One region of the Gracilibacillus pellucidus genome, then DNA from elsewhere that is predicted to be linked to it. Evidence: predicted binding sites of a transcription regulator. Region 1 holds the regulator's gene; each other region holds the start of a gene.
The links. The regulator LexA, encoded in region 1, represses DNA repair genes until DNA is damaged. The targets are predictions, from matches to a motif close to CGAACATATGTTCG.

Region 2: the regulator LexA is predicted to act here: its motif matches at 2,711-2,724, upstream of ruvA (Holliday junction branch migration protein RuvA).
Region 3: the regulator LexA is predicted to act here: its motif matches at 2,836-2,849, upstream of SH601_RS01265 (DNA endonuclease).

The regions. Positions count from the first base shown of each region.
Region 1 covers NZ_JAWZSR010000008.1:123,114-128,876, reverse strand. Annotated here, with positions in the region: gene SH601_RS13690 (YneF family protein) at 4-228, opposite strand; gene tkt (transketolase) at 369-2,369, opposite strand; gene SH601_RS13680 (DUF896 domain-containing protein) at 2,540-2,764, opposite strand; gene SH601_RS13675 (YneB family resolvase-like protein) at 2,838-3,500, opposite strand; gene lexA (transcriptional repressor LexA) at 3,762-4,382, shown strand; gene SH601_RS13665 (hypothetical protein) at 4,759-5,457, opposite strand; gene SH601_RS13660 (hypothetical protein) at 5,740-5,763, opposite strand, start outside.
Region 2 covers NZ_JAWZSR010000006.1:3,101-8,863, reverse strand. Annotated here, with positions in the region: gene SH601_RS11170 (YebC/PmpR family DNA-binding transcriptional regulator) at 1-251, shown strand, start outside; gene SH601_RS11165 (polysaccharide deacetylase family protein) at 791-1,687, shown strand; gene SH601_RS11160 (BofC C-terminal domain-containing protein) at 2,039-2,581, shown strand; gene ruvA (Holliday junction branch migration protein RuvA) at 2,765-3,364, shown strand; gene ruvB (Holliday junction branch migration DNA helicase RuvB) at 3,458-4,459, shown strand; gene SH601_RS11145 (DUF2905 domain-containing protein) at 4,456-4,656, shown strand; gene queA (tRNA preQ1(34) S-adenosylmethionine ribosyltransferase-isomerase QueA) at 4,687-5,715, shown strand; gene tgt (tRNA guanosine(34) transglycosylase Tgt) at 5,731-5,763, shown strand, end outside.
Region 3 covers NZ_JAWZSR010000001.1:270,634-276,396, forward strand. Annotated here, with positions in the region: gene csrA (carbon storage regulator CsrA) at 1-38, shown strand, start outside; gene SH601_RS01260 (flagellin N-terminal helical domain-containing protein) at 523-1,473, shown strand; gene SH601_RS01265 (DNA endonuclease) at 1,935-2,795, opposite strand; gene SH601_RS01270 (hypothetical protein) at 3,541-3,810, shown strand; gene SH601_RS01275 (DUF8042 domain-containing protein) at 4,496-5,104, shown strand; gene SH601_RS01280 (motility associated factor glycosyltransferase family protein) at 5,094-5,763, shown strand, end outside.

The DNA.
Region 1 (5,763 bases):
AACCTATTTGCTATCCATTTGATTGTTCATTGCACGCATCATTTGTTTAATTTTCTTCTGCGATGGTTTTTGGCCCATCTGCATCATTAATGTTCTTAACATTTGCTCATTAATAGGTGGGTTTTTCTTTAAATAACTCATCATGTATTTTCTCGCGATAAAAAAGCCTAGGGCGATCCCGGCTAACAAAGCAACTACGAGCAATACAATCCAAATCCAAGTGCTCATTTACTTGTTCCTCCTTCAATTTCTCTCTAATACAGTATATTAAAAGTCGATTAATAATACAAGCACTACTTATGTATAACTACTGTTTAAAAAAAGAAAATGGGACGAGGAACTTCTCCTCTGTCCCATCAACCATTATATTAGAATAATTCGTTCACATGTTTCACAACATTTTCAACAGTGAAACCATATTCTTCGATAATCTTGTCACCATTTGCAGAAGCACCAAATGTGTCGATTGCAATAATTTTACCTTCTAGGCCAACATATCGCTCCCAACCTAATGAAGAAGCCATTTCAATACCAACACGTTTTCTTACTGTGCTTGGTAATACAGATTCTTTGTAAGCTGCATCTTGTTTGTCGAAACGATCAAATGACGGAATACTTACAACACTTACATCTTTACCTTCTTCTTTTAATGCTGCTTGTGCTTTTACTGCAAGCTGTACTTCAGATCCAGTTGCAACAAGAATTGCATCAGGTGTTTCTTTCGTTGATGGACTAATGACATATCCACCTTTTTTCACACCTTCATACGCATGTTCAGCAGTACCAGGTAATGTTGGCAAGTTTTGGCGTGTAAGTACTAATGCAGTTGGCTGTGAAGTAGATTCAACAGCTAAACGCCACGCAGCTTGTACTTCATTTCCATCAGCAGGACGGATAACAGAAAGATTAGGCATTGCTCTAAACGCTGCTAATTGTTCAACAGGCTCGTGAGTCGGACCATCTTCCCCTACTGCAATAGAATCATGTGTTAATACATATGTTACAGGTAGGTTTTGAATAGCAGATAAACGAACTGCTGGACGTAAGTAATCACTGAATACGAAGAACGTACCACCGAACACTTTTAAGCCACCGTGTAATGCCATACCATTAAGCGCTGCAGCCATAGCAAATTCACGTACACCAAACCAAATATTACGCTTGTCAGGTTCAGCTGCTGAGAAATCACCAGCATCTTTTAGGTTTGTTTTGTTAGATCCAGCTAAGTCGGCACTTCCACCAAATAATGATGGTACTGCTTTAGCCACCGCATTTAACACTTCACCAGATGTAGCACGAGTAGCTGCTGCATGAGTACCAGCTTCATATACAGGTAATTCTTTCTCCCATCCTTCTGGAAGTTTGTCATTAATTGCATCCTCTAATTCTTGGCTTAATTCAGGATAAGCTTTCTTATATGCATCGAATAGTTCATTCCATTCTTGCTCAGCTTTTTTACCGTTTTCAACAATTTTCGTTTCAAAATCTTGGTATACTTCATCTGGAACAGCAAATTCTTCATGATCCCAAGCATAAGTTTCTTTTGTTAGTTTCACTTCATCTTGACCAAGTGGTGCACCATGTGATGCAGATGATCCAGATTTGTTAGGAGAACCAAATCCGATTACTGTTTTTACTTCAATTAATGTAGGTTGATCAGTGTTTGCTTTTGCATCTGTAAGTGCTTTAGAGATAGATTCTGTATCTGTTCCGTCTTCTACACGGATTACTTGCCATCCATATGCTTTAAAACGATCTTCTACATTTTCCGAAAATGCTTTATTCAACTCACCATCTAAGGAAATATCATTAGAATCATATAGTGCAATAAGTTTGCCTAATTTCAAATGACCAGCAAGAGATGCCGCTTCATGTGAGATACCTTCCATCAAGTCACCATCACTTACAAGTGCAAATGTGTAGTGATCTACAACATTGAAGTCATCTTTATTATATTTAGCTTCTAAGTGTTTTTCAGCCATTGCCATACCAACACTCATCGCAATACCTTGTCCAAGTGGTCCAGTAGTTGCTTCTACTCCATCTGTATGATGAACTTCTGGGTGACCTGGTGTTTTAGAACCCCATTGACGAAATTCTTTTAGGTCATCGATTGATACATCATAACCAGCTAAATGTAGTAAGCTGTATAACAACATTGACCCGTGTCCTGCTGATAATACGAAACGGTCACGGTTAAACCATTTAGAACTTTTCGGGTTATGGTTCATGTGTTCAGTCCAAAGAGTATATGCCATTGGTGCTGCGCCCATAGGCAACCCTGGGTGACCAGAATTAGCTTTTTCAATAGCGTCTATTGATAATGTTCTAATAGCATTAATAGACTTTTGTTCAATTTGCTTTGCCATCGTAAATTTGTCCCCTTTCAATATACAAAAAAATATGTACGCACATCTATAATCCTATAACGAAATGAAGTCAAAGACAAGTATCTCTATTCAAAAACAGAGCATTTTCTTCAAAAACAGCAATGTTTAACAAAATTTTCTTGTATAAACAAAGAAAAAGCAGCAAAATACTACTTTTTCTTTTGTAACTTTTTAAGTTTTTCCGGAGTAACGTCATTCCCATTCGGGTCAACGACTGTCATCCCCTTCATATGATTTTTAAATGATTTTCTCACATTTTTCAAATAAGCTTCACGTAATTCTTTTTGTTCTTGTTTTTCTTCTACTGTTAAGCCTTCTTTTTTCGATTTATTTGCAAGCTCATTAATTCGAGCAATTTTATCTTGTGATAACATCGAGATTGTACACCTCATTCCTTTTAAAAATGAAAAAAAGTATATGACATCATCGTCTATACTCCCTATCATTCTAATCTTCATCTTGTAATTTTTCAAGTGTTTGATACTCTTGGTAACGGCGATGTACCGTTGCTTTGGATACATCATAACCCATTCCTCTAAGAACAGATGCAATCTCTTGAAACGTAAGCTTATTGCCCTTCAATCTAACAACTTCTTCAATCGGGAATTCTTTTCGCTCACGTCCTGTCGCAAGATGTTGATTAGAAAGGTTTTTAGCTGGATTATAGCCGTTGCTTACTGCTTTTTTCATTCCTCGTCTTATTTTGGCATTATGTAATTTTCGCTGATACTCTTCTACTATGGACACAATTTGCAAAACCATTGAATCCCCTTCTGACAAATGAAGCTCACCATTATGTGATAATGTGTAAATCGATATACCTAAACGATTCAATTGATGTAACAAAGCTATTTTCGTATTTCCTCTACCTAGTCTAGTCTCATCCTGAACCAGAAGGGTGTCAGCTTGTCCATTTTGAAATGATTCTAACATTTCAAAGACACCCTCTCTTTCAATCTCATAGCCGCTCTGTTTCTCTTGTATCGTCTTAAACACATTAAAATTATATTGATTAGCGAAATATTGTAGTTCTTCTGCTTGTCTTTTAAGAGAAGTTTCTTGTGCATCCTTCTCTGTACTTACACGACAATAAATAATTGCATTAGTCATTTTTCTTACTCTCCTACTTTATAAACTAGTTACTACAGAATAATATAAAAAGATAATAGCTAGTATAAAGGCAACTAAGTAAAAAATGTCAACTTTCGATAAATTTTTTAACATATTATCCCTCCACAGAACTTTTGTTCGTAACCATATTATACACGAACGAATGTTCATGTCAACAGATTTTTCGAACGAATGTTTGTAAAACAATTGTTGCTGTGCTATAATTTACTTAATAAATAATACGTGTGAGGAGATTTTAATATGACAAATCTATCAAAACGGCAAGAAGAGATTTTGGCTTATATTAAACAGCAAGTAGAATTAAAAGGATATCCACCATCTGTTCGTGAAATTGGGGAAGCGGTCGGCCTAGCATCAAGCTCAACTGTTCATGGACACTTGGCTAGATTAGAAAAGAAAGGCTACATTCGTCGTGACCCTACGAAGCCAAGGGCTATTGAAGTCCTTCCACAAGAAGGCGAAATTACTATTCCAAAATCTGAGGCTACTTTTGCACCAGTTATCGGGAAAGTTACAGCAGGTCTACCGATTACTGCTGTTGAAAACATTGAAGAGTATATCCCAATTCCTTATAACGAAATGCATGCAAGCGACCAATTATTTGTATTGATTATTGAAGGCGATAGTATGATAGAAGCTGGCATTTTAAACGATGATAAAGTAGTAGTTAAACAGCAAAACACAGCTGAAAATGGAGATATTGTTGTTGCAATGACAGAAGATAGTGAGGCTACGGTTAAACGTTTCTTTAAAGAAAAAGACCATATTCGCCTACAGCCTGAAAATGCAACAATGGAGCCATTAATTTACGAAAATGTTAGTATTTTAGGGAAAGTCGTAGGGTTATATCGAACCGTTTAAATGGATACCTCCTGCCTGATATAGAGTGCGCACTATTATAGTCGCACTTCTTTTTTCTTAATACCATAATAATATTATGTTAACTATTTTGCCCATAATAATCCCCTTGGCAATTGATTCATACTGCCAAGAGGATATTTTTCTTATGATGGTGATGACTGTAGCGCTTGTATCCCACATTACTGGTACGTCTAATTAAACAAAGGTACCTCTTTGTCAATGGAATATCTGCTAATGTCACTTCTAGATATATGCTCATTGAAAGAAAAATAGTAGCAGACCGTATCTTTCTTCATGTTAGGACTACCTGAAATCTTTTGATCGAGTATAGAAGATTTATACAGGCCAATTTACACTCATCAAATGTCTTTTTACTTTATGGCAGGATTCCTCCACCGTTTGGCGGTGCTGGTAATGTGTGTGTCGGTGCAACACCTGGCGTTTCGCAACGATTTGGATTGACATCACAAATATTACCGCTTGCGTCTTGAATTACTGGACGTGTTACCGTAATCGTTGTTTTTAAGATTACTTTAAATAGGATACCTTGAACAAGATCGATTCCTGCTGCCCCGATTACAGGGACACCTGGCTGAACAAAGATACCTTCGATTTCCAATGGTGTTTCCGTTAACGTATCTTCTGGACATGCTCCAGGGAAGTCGGTGTGTTCTTGGAATGGAAGACTAGTATCCAACGTAACGGGCAATTCAATATCTAAAATAGAGATTGTAATGGATGCAGGTAAAAGACCAATATTAACTACTTTATCCTTAATAACACGTGCATTTTGTGTTACAGCATCTAAATTCGGTACAATATTAACAGAAACAATATCATCTAACACACCTAAACCAGCAAACGCTGTAATTGGTAATGTTGACTCCGCCACTTTTTGTACGGTCTTTGTTCCTACTAATGAGTTTACTACTACACAATCGTTGGTTAATTGTGCTGGTTTTATTACTGGTTCTGTCACATTACAGTTACAACCTTCTACTTTCTTTTTCGCTTTTGGTCTTAAAGGTAGTTTTGCAGGAACCTCAACTTTAACACCACAATTGTTACTTGCCATTATATCGCTTCCTTTCACTCTTATTTCATTATGAAACTAACTTTAATTTTGCTAGCCATTTTCCAACTATCGCAGAACTGCTCATGGCATAAGATCTTTTATTTTTAGTGCAATTGATACTTCAATGACTGCAAATCCTAGAGCTGTGCAGCGATTTGCAATTATTTCTTTCGTTGTTCATTCTAGTTTCATAGCTTTCTCCAATATATAACAAGAACAGCCAGTTGATTGCATTTTTTGTACTGACTATCCAGTCTTAACTAACCTTGTTAGATGATTAACCTATGGTAAAGGTAAAATGCCTCC
Region 2 (5,763 bases), on a different contig from region 1:
AAACTGTTGAAGGTGCCTATGAAATCTATACAGATCCAAAAGATTTTCAAGATGTAAAAACTGCATTAGAAGAAAGTGGATTTAGTTTTGACACAGCGGAAATTACGATGATTCCGCAAACACTTTCCGAAGTAGGAGAAGATATTGGTAACAAAATGATCAACTTAGTCCAAACTCTAGAAGAGATGGAAGATGTGCAAGAGGTTTATCATAATATGAATTCAACAGATGAAATAATGGAACAATTATAAGAAGGAGTCGTCTATAATAGGCGACTTTTTTTCTGTTTAATAAGTTGATGGGAAAAAATGCATGTGAAATTCATGAAGTGTGCATATTTCAATCAGTGTGCTTTCTTTTTTAAACCCGATTTTTCATGAAACATATTACATATTGACATATTTCTGTTATAATTATTAGGAAAAGCCAATGTTTTACAATAAAGGACGATTCTCGATGAAGATATATATAGAAAAATAAGCAAAGATTATATTTTAGACGAAGAATCTAAATTGTTAGAGGAGACAAATGGGCGAGAATTATTTACATAATTGGAGAATATTTGTGTCAATTGGATCATTTTGGATATTATGCGATGAATCGAATAGGTTCTTCATTGATTAGCTGATTCCAAATATTTATCACGGTGCAAACACCCATAAAATCCCCACTTCAAGCTTCGGATAAAAACAGAGAAGCTAAGTGAAGGATAAACGGGTGTTATCTTTCTGATCAGTCTCACTTTAAAGTAAGTTATAAACAGATACATAGCTTAAGGGGATGTAATACAATGATTAAAAAAATTCAATTTATTGTTATTGCTGTATTAGCAATATTACTGTTTTTTGTCATAGTCGACAATAATAAACTATCATCAGAAGGTTCGGCAGCAAGCGATCAGAAGTCGGTGCAGGTAGCTGATGAAGTGACAGATAGTGGAGAAGAAACTAAAGCAAAAGCTGACGAAGAAACAGAGCCAAAGGATAATGAAAAACAAGATGAGCTTGAAGAGGAGCTAGCTGTTAATGCTACAGAGAGCGAGTCCGATCACAAAGAAGATAGTAAAGTTGTATATTTGACGTTTGATGATGGTCCGAGTACCGTTACTAATGAACTGTTAGATACACTTGCGAAATATGACGCAAAAGCAACATTCTTTATGCTTGAACCAAATATGAGAACACATCCAAATGAAGTTAAGCGTACAGTAAAAGAAGGTCATTCTGTTGGTTCGCATGGTGTTAGTCATGCTCTAAAGAAATTTTATCATGACGAACAATCAGCATTAGAGGAAATGAAAACAACTCAAGCAGCTATTGAGGAAATGACAGGAGTGCATTCTAAATTAGTACGTACTCCTTATGGTAGTATTCCATATTTTACGGACTCTTTCCGCAAAGTATTTAAGGAAAATGATTTGAAACTGTGGGATTGGAACGTAGATAGTAGTGATTGGAATTTATCAGAGGAAGACTATGTAGCAAATGTTATTTCTCAAGTAGAAAAATTAGATAAAGGTGGAGTAACGCCAATTATTTTGATGCATGACCGTGGGGAGACAGCTAGTCATTTAGATGTGTTATTACAATATTTACAAGAAAAAGGTTTCGAAACTATACCTATTTCAAATGACATGGAAGAATACAGCTTTAATTGTTATGACCGTTGTAAACGTGTTGCAAGTTAAGTCATTTAATAGTTTAGGAGGGGACTTAATAGACGAATGTACACATCCTTCTTAGTCAAGCCTTATCTAGAACCTGTATTTATCACAAAGAAAACGTAAGTTCTGTTGATGATCAGTACTAATATATCGCAATCAACAAAAAGAATGTCGGAGAGCTATTTCATCGAGCACTGACATGAATTACAGTATACACTCGCTTTTAGACTGCGAAAGTAAAAATAAAAAAAGGGCTGTCCGTACAATCAGGTATCTGATCATGCGGGCAGCTCTTTCGTTTATGAAAGGATTCCTGTATATTTTTACTGATTATGGGTATGCTCTCTAGTAACTACGCTCTATTGGAGGGGTTTCATGGCTAAAGTATGGTTCCTATTAAATATGGTAATTGTTTTAGTAATTGGCGTTATTAGTATCCAATCGCTTACTAATCAATATAATATGGCAGAGGAAAATGACGATGTAGAAGTTATGATTCAAGATCCATTAACTATCGAACTAACATTAGAAAAACAATATATAGATGGAAAAATAGAAACAGAATATACAGAGGAAATGATTGCATCAATGGAAGATTTTTGGTTAGCTTATCAAGATTGGCAAGTAATGGAGCAAACGGAGGGATTTATTCGTTTTCGCCAAGAGGTAGATGATATATCACCTTATTTGAAAACAAATGGATATTTCGGTCTTAAAAATGGACAATTAACCATTTTTGAAGGAATACCAATTCAGGAAGCAGCAGTTCAGTCATTTTATCAAATAGATACAGACGAGTTAGAAACATACTTACACGAGCAATTAAAAGAAGGTATCAAAATCAATTCAAAAGATGACTATTTAGAAGTGTTAGAAACATTTCGCTCTTATCAAGATATTAAAGCGGTCAACAGTTGAACGGTGAAATAGCACCGTTCTTTATTATTTCAATCTAAAAATATATAATGTTCACTTGTTTTTGATATCTATGATAAAATTATTGTTCCTATCTTGATTAACTATAAGGGATAGGCTAAAATTAATGTACGAACATATGATTGTTAATCGTGATAGAAATTGGAACGAAGAGGAGAACGTGTTATGATTGCATATATAAATGGGGATGTAGCGGAAATAACAGAGCAAAGTATTATATTAGAAACAAATGGTGTTGGGTATGAATTAGTATGTCCAAATCCTTATCGTTTCCAGGTAAAGGTTGGCGATAAACAAAAAATATACACGTATCATTATGTTAGAGAAGATGCGCAAATCTTGTACGGTTTTCAAGACCAAGATGAAAGAGCATTGTTCCAACAAATATTAAACGTGTCCGGAATTGGACCAAAAGGTGCATTAGCAGTACTTGCTACTACATCTGTTCGTGACTTTGTTGTCGCAATTGAACAAGAAGACGAAAAGTTTTTAACTAGTTTCCCTGGTGTTGGTAAAAAAACAGCAAGACAAATGATTTTGGACCTGAAAGGTAAGCTACCATTCGATTACCAGGCAGAAGAAATGCTACAACAGACAGAAACTACCCAGCAGAGTAATCAAGCACTAAATGAAGCAATGGAAGCATTGAAGGCGCTAGGATACTCTGAAAGTGAAATTAAGAAAATCAAACCAGTATTAATAAAAGAGCATAGTGATGCTGCTGATACATATATTCGAAAAGCATTAGCGTTGTTATCCTTATAAAGTGAGACTGCAATCAATGAGAGCTTGAGACTTCAACAGATTGTTAGTGAAACTTATCAGGAAGCAAAAGTCAGTTTTGAAAGGGGACGAATGATGGAGGAGCGAATTATTTCAGGTGAAATACAAGAAGAAGATATCGTTGAAGAGCTCAGTCTCCGCCCACAAGTACTAAAACAATATATTGGACAACATAAAGCAAAAGAAAATTTATCGATTTTCATTGAAGCAGCTAAAATGCGGGATGAAGCATTAGATCATGTTTTACTATATGGCCCACCTGGACTTGGTAAAACGACGATGGCTCAAATTATTGCCAATGAAATGGGCGTGCAATTTAAACAGACATCGGGCCCCGCTATTGAACGATCCGGTGACTTGGCTGCTATATTATCTTCATTAGAAGTAGGGGATGTTCTCTTTATTGATGAGATTCATCGTTTGCCAAGAGCGGTAGAAGAAATACTTTATCCTGCAATGGAAGATTTCTGTTTAGATATCGTGATTGGGCAAGGGCCGAGTGCTCGTTCTGTTCAGCTCGACTTACCACCTTTTACATTAGTAGGTGCGACAACACGGGCAGGTCTCTTAACAGCACCATTACGTGATCGTTTTGGTGTACTCTCTCGATTAGAATTTTATGAAGTTGCCGATCTTTGCGCAATCGTAGAACGAACAGGTGATATTTTTCAGGTAGAAATTGATCGAGAAGCAGCATGGGAGATTGCGAGGAGATCACGTGGAACACCACGTATTGCTAATAGATTATTAAAAAGAGTTCGTGATATTTCACAAGTAAAAGGTGAAGCGAGTATTTCCCTTGAAACGACCCAGAGAGCATTAGAAATGCTACAAGTGGACCATGAAGGACTTGATCAAATTGATCATAAATTATTAATAGCAATGATCGATAGTTTTCAGGGGGGGCCTGTTGGGTTAGACACCATCGCAGCTTCAATTGGTGAAGAATCGCAAACGATTGAGGATGTTTATGAACCTTATCTATTACAACAAGGTTTTATACAGCGTACCCCAAGAGGAAGATTAGTGACCCAGAAGGCATATGAGCATTTCAACCAGGAGGTGCCTCGTACTTGACGGACATTGGCAAAATCTTTATTGTAATAGGAGTTGTATGTATCATTATTGGTTTATTATGGGGGATTATTGGGAAATTACCTGGAGACATTAGTTTTAAGAAAGGTAATGTTTCTTTTCATTTTCCTATAATGACTTCTATTGTAATTAGCATTATCTTAACAGTAATTTTTGCTATTATTGGACGTTTTAAATAAATAGTGTGAAATGAAAAAGGAGAAATAAAGATGGAGATAGAAGATTTTGATTTTGATCTGCCAGAAGAACTGATTGCACAGACTCCATTAGCAGATCGAACAAGTTCTAGATTAATGGTATTAAACAAAGAGGATCGTTCGATTCATCATCATCATTTTTATGATATTGTAGAATTTTTAAAACCTGGTGATTGCCTCGTGTTAAATAATACGAAAGTGTTACCTGCACGTCTTTACGGAGTTAAGGAAGATACAGGTGCAAAAGTAGAGGTATTATTATTAACACAATTAGAAGGAGATCACTGGGAAGTACTTGTGAAGCCTGCTAAGAAGGTAAAAGAAGGTACCGTTATTAGCTTTGGTGAGGGTAAACTAACAGCGACATGTACTGAAATAAAAGAGCATGGAGGGAGAATCCTTCGCTTTGATTATGATGGTATCTTTTATGAAGTGCTTGACGAATTAGGTGAAATGCCACTACCACCATACATTAAACAGCAGTTAGAAGAACGTGATCGTTATCAAACCGTCTATGCAAAAGAAGAGGGGTCTGCTGCTGCTCCTACAGCAGGGCTACACTTTACAGAAGACTTGCTAGAGCAATTGAAACAAAAAGGTGTAGAGATTGCCTTTATTACACTTCATGTTGGATTAGGAACGTTCCGCCCAGTTAGTGTGGATAGTATTGAAGAACATGAAATGCATGCGGAATTTTATCAAATGACAAAAGAAACAGCAGGTCAATTAAATGCGGTAAAACAAAGAGGAGATCGGATTATTTCTGTAGGGACGACATCTACAAGAACATTAGAAACAATTGCTAGAGATACTGGTGGTCTATTTGAGGAACGTAGTGGTTGGACAGATATTTTTATTTATCCTCCATATCAATTTAAAGCAATTGATGGTTTAATTACGAATTTCCATTTGCCTAAATCAACATTAATTATGTTAGTAAGTGCGTTAGCTGATCGAGATTTTATTTTAGAAGCTTACAATAAGGCAGTAGCTGAACGTTACCGATTCTTTAGCTTTGGTGACGCTATGCTAATCCTTTAAGGAAAGGAAACGATTATGACAGCAATTAGATATGAACATATAAAAACA
Region 3 (5,763 bases), on a different contig from region 1:
CTACTGATTTATTCAATTTAATCAAAAACAAAGAGTGACACATCAATCAAAAAGAGAGCCGGAGAATATCCAGCTCTCTTTTCATTTCTTCCCCCTCAAATGAAAATGCCCGATAAAGTGGAAAAACTGCCCGATATCCGAAGAAAAGTGCCCGATAAAACGTCAAAAGCGCCCGATATCGAAAAGGTTGGCTCCTCAAAATCATCAAAAAAGCTTAAAACAATGGCTTTTATAGTTCATTTATAAATAGCTTTATTCATTAGTTCGGCAATGAAAGGACGCTAAAATCTTGATAAATCAAACATTATCAGTAAATAAATCATTGAATAACACAATAAACTTCTATAACTAACATTTTTATAAAAAAAATGATAAAAAAAGCTAAACATTTTCTAATCATAGTCCGATAGTATTAGTAGAAGCTAATCGAGATAGAAGACGGCCGCTTTTATCTTGGTTAGTAACTATACTTAACCCACATGGATGTGGAAAATTACTTAAACTCAAGGAGGAAATTTTATTATGATTATTAACAATAATATTCCTGCGTTGAATACTCACCGTCAACTAGGAATCAACCAAGGTGCACAACAAAACTCAATGGAAAAACTTTCTTCAGGTCTTCGTATCAACCGTGCTGGTGATGATGCTGCAGGTCTTGCGATTTCTGAGAAAATGCGTGCGCAAATCAAAGGTTTAGATCAAGCAAGCCGTAATGCGCAAGATGGTATCTCTATGATTCAAACTGCTGAAGGTGCTTTACAAGAAACACAAAATATTTTACAACGTATGCGTGAACTTGCTACACAAGCAGCCAATGATACAAATAATGATACAGACCGTGGAGAAATTCAAAAAGAAATCAATGAATTAACTTCAGAAGTGAACCGTATCGCTAACACAACTGAATTTAATACGAAAGAAATGTTAAACGTATCAGGTTCTGGTTTTAGTGCAACTTTCCAAGTTGGTGCTAATAATGGTCAAAGCATGAGTATCAATGTTTTAAGTATGGATGCAGAGGCGCTTGGAATAGCTGGTGGTTCAAGTGGAATTGCTAACGGAGCTTCTGTATCAGGTCATGGTGTTGCTAGTGCCGTAGTATCTGGTGCTGCATTGACTTCTGGAACTGATGTATCTAATGGTACTTCTTCTTCAGGTACTTTGAGTGCATTAGATGTTTCTGATCACGATAAAGCAACAGCAGCTATTGAAGTATTCAATAATGCTATTGAAACTGTTTCAGCTCAGCGTTCTCAATTAGGTTCATTCCAAAACCGTTTAGAACATACTATTTCTAACTTAGATAATTCTTCTGAGAACTTATCAGCAGCGGAATCTCGTGTCCGTGACGTTGATATGGCGAAAGAAATGATGGAAATGACTCGTGCTAACATCCTTTCTCAAGCGTCTCAGTCTATGTTAGCTCAAGCAAATCAAATGCCTCAGTCAGTGTTACAACTACTAGGTTAATGATTTGAACGGGCGTCTTACTTGGTAACGGGTAAGATGATCACTGGGTGAATTGCTGGGACTTCCTAAAGCTATGTCAACCACAGCGGAGTTGGAAACGACAAACGTAATGGTATGAAAATGATAAAGATAAATGGATAATCAGCAGCCAAGCTCCTGTCTCGAAAGAGTGGAGAAGGTTCAACGACTAGGTTAGACCACCTAAAGCAATTGCAATGGTGATGAAATCCATAGGACAGTGCAAATACTGTTCGAAGTGCCCAGCTCCTAGGTCGCTTAGGATGAAGATATAGTCTAACCAATGATCGAAAGACATTGAGGCAGTGCAAGCCAACCAACAACCACAATCAGTACTTCAATTATTAGGTTAATAGATACTGATTTAGTAGAGGAGATCCTAGCGATTGTGCTAGGGTCTTTTCTTTTGAAGTAAAGGAAGTTGTTTAATGTAGGATTTGCTTTTACTGGTAAATTCCATTATTACGCAATTCTCTCAACTTATTAACGATTGACCAATAGGTTCGTTGTAAAGCAATTGCAATCTGTTTATCTGTCATACCTTGCAATTTATAAGTTATTAGTTTTTCTATCTCTGCTGCACTATAAGGTTTAGTGCGTTCAGAAGAGGTTGCAATTACCTCATATTCTGGATAACTTAATTGATATTTCTGTTTTTCCTGTTCAAAACGATATAACCAATTTGTTTTATAGTTCATAATTGGGCACTGAGAGGTAACACTACTGATCATGTCTAAAAAATGATAAGTGTTGACAGTAGATGTAAAGCGAAGAATTCTACCATGTCCATCTTTTCTTTTGCTAATAGTAAAAAGGATATCAAAGTGTGAGCGTATATGTTCATTTAACCGAATGAGATCTTCATGCTGAAAGGATTGTAGATAAAGATAGACATTAGGAATGAGATAAATCTTTTTGAGTCGATGATTGATTCGTCTAGAGATAGATAATGTACCATCATCCATGTAGAGAGTAGCGAGAAAGCTAATATCTGTGCATTTTGACAAAAGTCTACTTGGTATTACTTTATTACCATAGGGATCGTAGAAGTCATCGAAAATATCAGTGAAAAGAGGCATTGATTTAGAACGAAGAGTATCTTGATGTTTATTGATATACAACAATGGCGAAAGTATTTTCAGTTTCCATTGACGGTAAGCAAGCTGAGCCCGTGAAAAGTGCTCACGATAACTATTATTTTTGCGGCGGCTATTCTTATACAGCTTTGTGATTTCCCCATCTCCTAATATAGAAGCAATAAGAACATTTTGTTGTATAGTACTTAATTGGTTAATAGAATTCAAATGAATCACTTCCTTTCTTTTATAGTTCTATAATACAAAAAGAACGTATGTTTGTAAAATGGTTAAGAATAATTAAAAAGCTAGCAATTAAGCAACGGTTGTTTATTAATTAAGTCATGAACTTCATTACATAAATGTGATTTTAAAATATACGCTAACAAGCTTCGCAATAGAAGATGAAGAAATAATTATTGCAATCCTATCAGGTGATAGTAATAACTCATTAGTCTCGCATGAAGTTATACTGAACTTTTTGTCTGTTTAATATTACTTATTTGATGAAAATGAAAGACAGATAAGCAAAGGTAGTCAATATCGATTTTACGTATCCATATATGTATAAATTTCTACAAGGCAGTATATAAATATCGACTTATTTATTTGCTTTTAGTTTCGAGTTGTATTAACGCGCTTAAGCAGTACACGATCTAGACTTGATTATGTGCAATTTGTTGTTCTGATCATAAAACTATTTAATGTTTAAGTACTGTTTTACAGGTTTGAAAAATAGTTCGATCGTCATGCATTCTCTGTACGATTTTGTATGGATAGTTTTCACTTGTTCTTGTGAAAGTAATTGTTCAACTAATGTTTTTTGAGTAAATTTGTCCATGTGCTGTTTTTTTATTTTGGAATTTTTATGGCGGAATAAATTATTGGAATGTTCTGATTTTAACTCTGAGTTAAATTATTTTAATGCGACACTAGTGATATATAAAAGTTAAATAGAAGTGAGGATACTGTTATGGAACATATACTGGTAGGTGTGATTTCTGCTGTAATTACGGCATTCGTTACCATTCATCAATTTGGTGAAAAACATAAAGCGAAGTACATAACAAAGGAAAGAAAGCAATGGCGAGCAGATATACGGGAAAAATTAGAAGAAGTGTCTTATACAAAGGATGCTAAAATTTTACAAAAATTCTTGGCATTTCTCTATGTCCGTTTAAATCCGAATGATCCAGAAGATAAAGAGATTGTGAAGTTAGTAGAAACTATGATAGGTGACTAGGAGTACTTTGATAAATGTACGTGCTGTCCTAATGATAGGAATGAAAAAGATTGCTTTAAGAGTAAAAGTGAGAAATGTTTAAAATGCAAATGGAAAGAATTACATGAACGGATTTCCGAATTATTGAAGCATGATTGGGAAAGATCGAAGCGAGAGGTGAATGGTTTAAAATGGATATGGCGTATCATAGTAGGAGCATTCTATTTGATAATCTATATTAATTTCATACTATTATCGGCACAGATAGAAGATTCTTGCTTGAACGTTATTAATCTAGTGTTAAATACATTGCTATACATCCTAGTGGCTAGTGTATTTGCTTTTATATGTGAAAAAGTTATACATACGTGGAAAAAGAATGTTCAAGTAAAAAAATGGTATCGGCTAGCGAGAATATGCAATATACGGATATATAAATCGAATGCTAGTAGTTCAGAAAAGACAATCGATAATGATAAAAATGAGGGAGAAACAAGTGCTTCAGATGCTGAGATAATCTTGTATCTGATAACGGGAATCTGTATAGCAATAATAATTTTTCTATTGTTTCATAGTATATTTTGTGTGAATCATGTTGAATTGTTAGAGAAAATATCTTCTTTTTGTCCGTAATCCTTTCTTGCTATTTAATTTTCTCCATTCTCAACCGATATAATACATACAAGTATTTTCAAGGAGGACCACTATGCAATTAACACTAAATGATAATCAAAAGTCACTTACAATAGATGAAGATATTACTGTAGAACGTGTAATTGAAGCGATCAATCAATTAATCGGAACGGAATTGATCTTCAGTCACCTTATTATTGATAATCAGGAAATTTATTCGGATCATCATTTATACATAGAACGATATATCGACGAGATTTTGCAGATAAAAGTCATTGCTAAGACAAAGTCTGTTTACATAAATGAAACATTACTATCAGCAGAAGAATATTTGCAAAATGCACTACCTGCAATAGATACATTGGTTGAACAATTTTATCAGGGTGTTGAAGCAGATACATGGAATAGATTTCAACAGATGACTGACGGGATACAGTGGTTGATGGATGTGATTGCAACAGTCGATAAATTTATAGAAAGACCAAGTGACTGGGTGTCATATGTAGAAATCTATCAACAATTAGAGAGTAATGTGGCAGAATTAGCAGAAGCGGTTGAGAATCAAGATACGATCTTAATTGTTGATATTGTTAACTATGAAATGAAACCATTACTAGAACAATTACAGCAGTTATTAACAAAGACTATTGACCAAGAAGGAAGTCGAACAAATGTTAATTGAAAATAGAGATTTTTTACGTTTGAAGAATCGTCCGTTATTAGAACAATTGAATACAATGGAAGATGAGACAGACACTACTATAGTAGAAGATTCTAAGCAAGGGGTTCCAACGCTTAAAGTAGAGGTAGAAGGAAAATATAAGTATATTCATAGTAAATATAATCCTGAACAAGAAGTAAGTAGAGTAATAGAACAGTTTGAGGTAGAAGGTGATGCTGAGCATATCATCGTATTTGGTGCGGGATTAGGTTATCATATTCCTTTACTAGCGAATAAGTTTCCACAATTAACTTTTACTATTTATGAACCGAATATGGAGATAGCTAAGCAGTTTCTAACAAACTTTTCTTTGAAAAAATATGGAGCAGTTCAACAATTCATTCATGATAAAGCACAATTATTTAATGAATTGCCGAATCTTGCTACTAAGTATAGTAATGTGGTGAGGATCTTTTCGTTACCGTCTTATCGTCAGATTTATCAATTGGAGTTGGATGAGGTATATGAAACTTTAAAAAAAATATTAAAAGGTAAAGTAGCTAGCATTTCTGTTAATGCTAACTTTCAACAGAGATGGATTATTAACGCAGTAACGAATTTTACAAAAGTAATCAGTACTCCTAATGTATTAAGGGATTTAGACGAGAAAAACTTTGTAG